2 regions of the Lysinibacillus sp. FSL M8-0134 genome follow, and region 1 is predicted to be linked to the other one. Evidence: a T-box and tRNA genes for the amino acid it is inferred to sense, from the RefSeq annotation. Region 1 holds a T-box; the other holds one or more tRNA genes.
What was found. A T-box is a leader RNA that pairs with one kind of tRNA and senses whether it is charged. The one in region 1 lies ahead of tyrS (tyrosine--tRNA ligase), so its partner is inferred to be a tRNA-Tyr.

Region 1 (3,419 bases):
GATAAAGATACGTATTATTTCAGTAATTTCTATCACCAAACAGGCCTTGGAAAAACATCTGACTCAGAGTTTATTTTAGAAAACTCCTTGTTTGGTTTAGGCCGTGGAGCAGTATTTTTCACGCATGGTGGAAATACGTATAACTCAATGGCAGAACGCCTTGGAGAAAATGGTTACTTTACAAATGTTATGCACCCGAATAATAAATCTTTCTGGAACCGTGACATGATGTATCAATCATTAAAAATCAATAAATTTTACGATATAGATTCATATACGGTTGAAGAAGGGCAAGCTGTAAACTGGGGTATGAAAGATACTCCATTCTTAGAGCAATCAGCTAATTTAATGAAAGATATGCCACAGCCATTCTATTCAAGACTGATCACGCTAACGAACCATTATCCATTTACATTGGACCCGGAAGATATTATGATTCCTGAATATGATTCGAACTCTGGTACTTTAAATCGTTACTTCCAAACAGTACGCTACATGGATGAAGCTCTAAAAGATTTCTTCCAACAGTTAAAAGATCAAGGTGTTTATGATAACTCTATTATCGTTATGTATGGTGACCATTATGGTATTTCTGAAAACCATAATAAAGCAATGGCACAATATTTAGGGAAAGAACAAATCACACCATTTGATAATGCATTACTGCAAGAAGTACCTTTATTCATCCATATCCCAGGATCTGGTGATGGTAAAGAAATGACAGAGATTTCAGGACAAATGGATTTACGTCCAACAATCTTACATCTTCTTGGCGTAGAAACGTCAAAAGATATGCAAATGGGGGCAGATTTATTCTCTCCAGAGCATGAGGACTTTGTTATTTTCCGTGATGGACGCTTTATCACAGATAAATACGTTTATGCTGGTGAAGCTTGCTATGACAAAGTAACTGGCGAAGAAATAGAAGGTGAGCCATGTCAATCATATGCTGATCGTGCCACAATGGAGCTAGAAAATTCCGATGCGATTATTAATGGTGACTTGCTTCGTTTCTATGATGAAAAAACAGGTAATTTAAAGCAGGATTCAGTTAAATAATCATATTAGAGAGATCTCATGACGAGGTCTCTCTTTTTTACATTATTATTGACAAAAGGGGATATATGATTATAATAAGTGTAAATATCTGCATAACGAAGATTTGTTTTTCGCATTTCGGAGTATAAGAGTAAAGGCATGGAAAAGAACGAGTAACTTTAATGGAACTGACAGAGAGTAGCCGGACGTTGAGAGGCGCAAGGGATATTAAAGTGAATACATCTTGGAGCTGCGTACCGAAAATTTAGTAGGCTACGACGGGGTTGCATCCGTAATCATTGCAGGGGTATCGCTTCGGCTGTACTTTTAGAGGAGAGCTATGTGAGTAGTTCTCGAAAAAAGGTGGTAACACGTTCATGAACGTCCTTTAGGAATAATCCTAAAGGCGTTTTTTTGTGTTTGAAGCGAACTAAACAAAGTGAGGATATTATTTCCTAATGGTTCCCAAGTAACTCTTATAGATCTTGCAATATTAATTTTTAATATTACAAGGAGATGTTTTGTATGTTTTTAACACCAGAGGAGCAATTCGTGATCATCAAGAAAGGTGTCGATAAAATCGTTGATGAGCAGGAATTACGTGCAAAATTAGAACGATCATTTAAAAAACAGCAGCCTTTAACAATTAAATTAGGACTTGATCCATCCGCACCAGATATTCATTTAGGTCACGCAGTCGTTCTTCGAAAAATTAAGCAAATGCAGGATTTAGGTCATCATGCAATTATTGTTATCGGTGATTTTACAGGACGAATTGGCGATCCTACAGGTAAAGCAAAAGGGCGAACAGCCTTAAATGACGATACAGTGAAGAAAAATGCCCAAACCTATTGTGAGCAAATTTTTAAAGTGTTAGATAAGAACAAGACAACGGTTCGTTTTAATAGTGAATGGTTAGCAAAGCTGTCGTTTGAAGAAGTCATTCAGCTAGCAGCCACAACATCTGTTGCTCGACTTTTAGAGCGTGAGGATTTTCAGAAACGTTACAAGCAGCACGTACCCATTGGCATGCATGAATTTTTTTACCCCCTTATGCAAGCATATGATTCGGTGGAGCTAGAGGCTGATATTGAGCTAGGGGGAACAGACCAAACGTTTAATATATTAATGGGGCGAAACTTACAAAAGCAGCGAGGGATAGAAAAACAAGTTGCCATTTTTATGCCACTACTGGAGGGATTAGATGGCATTGAAAAAATGAGTAAAAGTTTAGGTAATTATATTGGTGTCAATGAAGCACCTGAAATGATGTTTAAAAAGGTGATGGAAGTACCTGATGCATTAATCGTAAAATATTTCGAATTAGCAACGGATGAGCACCCACTACAAGTGCAGGCCATTCAAGATAAACTTCAAAAGGGAGAGAATCCCCGCGATCTGAAATTGCGATTAGCAGAAGTGATAACGACTTTATACCATGGAGTTGCAGCAATGAAGGAAGCGAGAACTTACTTTGAAGCAGCATTTCAACGAAAGGAAATACCGAAAAACATTCCCGTTTTACTCTTAGAGATTGATAAGGAAAGGGTAGAGGATATCCTTCCCCAATTAGTGGCAATGGATTATATTCAAAGTAAAAGTGAGTTTTTACGGTTAATCAAGCAAAATGGGGTATCTTTGAATGGAGAAAAATTAGCGCTAGATGACCTTTCGCGCGTCCTAATGAATGATGATGTGATACAAATTGGTAAGAAACGATTCCTTAAATTAAATAAGTAGTGAAAAAAAGAGCAATCTCCGTGGAGACTGCTCTTTTTCTGTCTAAAATTTTAGTGTAATGTTGGTGGGTAACCGCTGTGAACAATTGTCATGATGACGAACCATCCAAATACAACAGCACTTAATAAATTGAAAACAACGCTTAATAGGTTCTTTTCTTTAATTGCTTGGAATGTACCAACTACAGCTAAAATCGCTACTAGACCAAAAATAACCATTAATAAGTTCATTAAAAATAGACACTCCTTTCGACATCAGAAAATGAATGTCGCAAACAATATTCCTCCTTAATTGTAAACGTTCTACTTATTTTTGTCGAGAACTAAAATAGCGCAAACTATGAACATTTATCGTCAAATTGTGGCAAAGCCTGTATAATAGAAAGTTGAGGTGATAACTATGATGAACGTACGAAGTTATTCTCTTGGACCGGTCCAAACGAATTGCTATATCGTATCGAATAAAGAAAAAGAATGTATTATATTTGATCCAGGTGAGGAAGCGGAGCGTCTTATTAAAACAATCCGTAGCAATGGTTTAAAACCGTTAGCTATCTTTTTAACGCATGCCCATTTTGACCATATCGGAGCCGTTGATGCTGTGCGTGAAGTGTTTGATGTCCCAGTATGGATTCACGAAAA
Region 2 (3,419 bases), on a different contig from region 1:
TTCTGATCAAATGTATGCAAGTTCATATAAGCACGCACAAAAGCCTCTTGAGCAATGTCTTCGGACTCTTGTTTGTTGCCTAACATTCGATAGCATACTTGGTACAGTTTGTGCTGATAGAGACTCACAATATCGGCAAATGCGTTTTGATCGCCTTTAAGCACTTGTTTTATTCTCTTATTTACTAACGCATCCATCGTGTTGACTTCTCCACCTTTACAACTGTCTTATACTATACGACCCATCGATAAGAAAAGTTTCGTTTTAATTTAATTATAGCAAAAGATTTTTATGCAATGTGGCAACAGGCAATTTTTTGTAAAATTTTCTTTAAACTAGTGTTTCTCCAAATAATGATCCCATTAATGCAACAGCTACATTTGCCGTTGTATTCTTCTCATCTAAAATTGGATTTACTTCTACAAACTCCGCTGATGTTACCATCCCAGATTCCTGTAGCATCTCCATTGCTAAATGACTTTCACGATACGTAATTCCTCCTGGAACAGGCGTACCAACCCCTGGAGTATATAGCGGATCTAATCCATCTAAATCAAGAGATAAATGTAAACCATCAACATTACGCTCTTTTAAATAAGCGAGTGCATCTTCCATGACACGCGTCATTCCAAGTCGGTCAATCTCATGCATTGTATAAACTTTGATGCCTTGCTCTTTAATCAAATCACGCTCACCAGGATCTACTGAACGAGCTCCGATAATAATAACGTTCTCTGGTTTAATTTTTGGAGCATAGTTGCGAATTTGGACTAAACGTTCGTGACCTAGTCCGATACTAACCGCTAATGGCATACCATGGATATTACCTGAAGGTGTTGTCTCAGGTGTATTTAAATCCGCATGAGCGTCATACCAAATAACACCAAGGTTTTTATAATGCTCACCTAGTCCCGCTAATGTCCCAATCGCAATACTGTGATCTCCACCAAATACAAGCGGGAACTTTTTCTGTTCCACTACTTCATGCACACTATTAGCTAAAGCAGTACTAACCTCCACTACTTCCTCTAAATTAAGTAATTTTTCATCTACTGCGGCATCCGCTTGCTTTTGGCTAACACGAATATCTCCTTGATCTTGTACTTCGTGTCCAATAGCTTCTAAACGTTCTACAACCCCCGCATAACGGATAGCACTAGGTCCCATATCTACACCACGACGTGCTTGTCCGTAATCTGTTGGTACTCCAATAATAGAAATATTAAGTTTATTCATGTTTTTATACCCCCTAAAAGTTATAAGATTATTGTAAAGCCTACATACCACTTGGCTCAACCCGACAAAAATATGCATATTTATTCAAATTTAGAGAACATAAAAAAATCTCCTACTGTTTTCAGTAAGAGATTAGTTATCAGTAATTAATATAACACTTTTGAATGTATTTTATTCTAAAAAAGTGAGCCATGAAGGACTCGAACCTTCGACCCTCTGATTAAAAGTCAGATGCTCTACCAACTGAGCTAATGGCTCATAAAAGAAAAATGGCTGGGGTACTAGGATTCGAACCTAGGCATGACGGAATCAAAATCCGTTGCCTTACCGCTTGGCTATACCCCAATCATTTATAAAACTGGTGGAGGGGGACGGATTCGAACCGCCGAACCCTAAGGAGCGGATTTACAGTCCGCCGCGTTTAGCCACTTCGCTACCCCTCCGGAATAACACAATAATGGTGGAGGATGACGGGCTCGAACCGCCGACCCTCTGCTTGTAAGGCAGATGCTCTCCCAGCTGAGCTAATCCTCCATAGAAACAGGTGTTATATCACAGTTTATTTTCTTTTTAAAGCCTATGTTTTATTGGTGACCCCTACGGGATTCGAACCCGTGTTACCGCCGTGAAAGGGCGGTGTCTTAACCACTTGACCAAGGGGCCATTCTTATGTCTTAAACAGGACAAGACTTATAATAACATCTTTTCCTAATTGTTGCAACACTTTTCTACAAAAAAATTTTTATGTACAACAGAATCTTAAAAATGGACAAAAAAATGGCTCCGAAGGCAGGACTCGAACCTGCGACAACCTGATTAACAGTCAGGTGCTACTACCAACTGAGCTACTTCGGAACAATACTATTCAATTCGGTTTTAAATAACCTCTTAAGTACATTTCTTATTATAGCAAGCATTCTAAATAATGCAACACATTTGGTGAAAATTTTTATATTTTTTTGTCGAAGGATGCTTACAGATTAATTCAATGCATAATAGTTCTCTATTATATCTAATATTTCTATTTTACGTACTAAATATTCTTGCTGTATATTATTGTAATTGTTAAAATAAAAATAGTTTTATGAATTTTCTATCAAATTTCCTGGGGGAGGAATGTTCTTATGGTATCAAATGATTTAATTGCACCTGAGTTTTATAACATCACAGAGGAATTAGAAAAGTTTTCGCAGGATAGTGATCGTCAAGCAATACGTTGGTTAAATACACAACAAGAGAGAAGAACAGTTTCATATGTTGAACTTGTCCAAAAAATGAACCAATACGCCAATGCGTTTACGAAGATAGGGCTTCAAAAAGGGGATCGCGTTTTAGTTATTATACCTCGCCTACCAGAAGCCTATTTCGTTTTTCTTGGCTGCTTAAAGGCTGGCATTGTTCCTATTTCATGTTCAGAAATGCTACGTGCAAGTGACTTGGAATATCGTATGGAACATTCTTCTGCTAGTGCCGTTATTGCCTATGAGGCATTTACTGGTGAGGTTGATCAAATAGCTTCTACTGTAGACGCATTAAATAACAAATTAGTTATCGGTAGTGCAAAAGAAGAATGGACTTCTTTAGATGAATTAGCAAGTACACAGCCAACTACATTTACAGCTGTAGCGACAAAACGTGATGATATGGCATTCCTTTCGTATACTTCAGGGACAACCGGTAAACCTAAAGGTGTTGTTCATTCACATGGCTGGGGATATGCACATATTCGAACAGCTGCTTCAAAATGGCTTTGCGTTCGTGAAGGTGATTTAGTTTGGGCAACTGCAGCCCCGGGATGGCAAAAATGGATTTGGAGTCCTTTCTTATCCACAATCATGCTTGGTGCCACAGCATTCGTTTATCATGGTGGGTTTGATGCAAAGACATACCTTCAATTAATGCAAGAGGAAAAAATTAATGTCCTATGTTGTACACCGACTGAATATCGTATCATGGCGAAAATTGATAATCTACAAGACTATAATCTTTCCTCTCTCCGTAGTGCCGTTTCTGCTGGTGAACCATTAAATCGTCCAGTCATCGAAACTTTCATGAAGCATTTTGGACTTAAAGTACGAGATGGTTACGGGCAGACAGAAAATACATTATTAATTGGTACACTTGAAAACACTGAATTACGTCCAGGATCAATGGGTGTTCCAACACCAGGTAATATTGTACGT

Region 2: it encodes a tRNA-Tyr, which carries the amino acid that the T-box ahead of tyrS (tyrosine--tRNA ligase) is inferred to sense. The anticodon was not compared.

What each region holds. Positions count from the first base shown of each region.
Region 1 is NZ_JBBPAJ010000001.1:2,837,103-2,840,521, reverse strand. Features, by position in the region: gene MKY49_RS14535 (LTA synthase family protein) at 1-1,059, shown strand, start outside; T-box leader at 1,190-1,430, shown strand; gene tyrS (tyrosine--tRNA ligase) at 1,564-2,778, shown strand; gene MKY49_RS14525 (DUF2759 domain-containing protein) at 2,829-3,008, opposite strand; gene MKY49_RS14520 (MBL fold metallo-hydrolase) at 3,178-3,419, shown strand, end outside.
Region 2 is NZ_JBBPAJ010000002.1:358,243-361,661, forward strand. Features, by position in the region: gene sigW (RNA polymerase sigma factor SigW) at 1-197, opposite strand, end outside; gene rocF (arginase) at 331-1,236, opposite strand; tRNA gene MKY49_RS21665 (tRNA-Lys) at 1,422-1,494, opposite strand; tRNA gene MKY49_RS21670 (tRNA-Gln) at 1,507-1,581, opposite strand; tRNA gene MKY49_RS21675 (tRNA-Tyr) at 1,596-1,679, opposite strand; tRNA gene MKY49_RS21680 (tRNA-Val) at 1,695-1,770, opposite strand; tRNA gene MKY49_RS21685 (tRNA-Glu) at 1,825-1,899, opposite strand; tRNA gene MKY49_RS21690 (tRNA-Asn) at 2,015-2,091, opposite strand; gene mbcS (acyl-CoA synthetase MbcS) at 2,361-3,419, shown strand, end outside.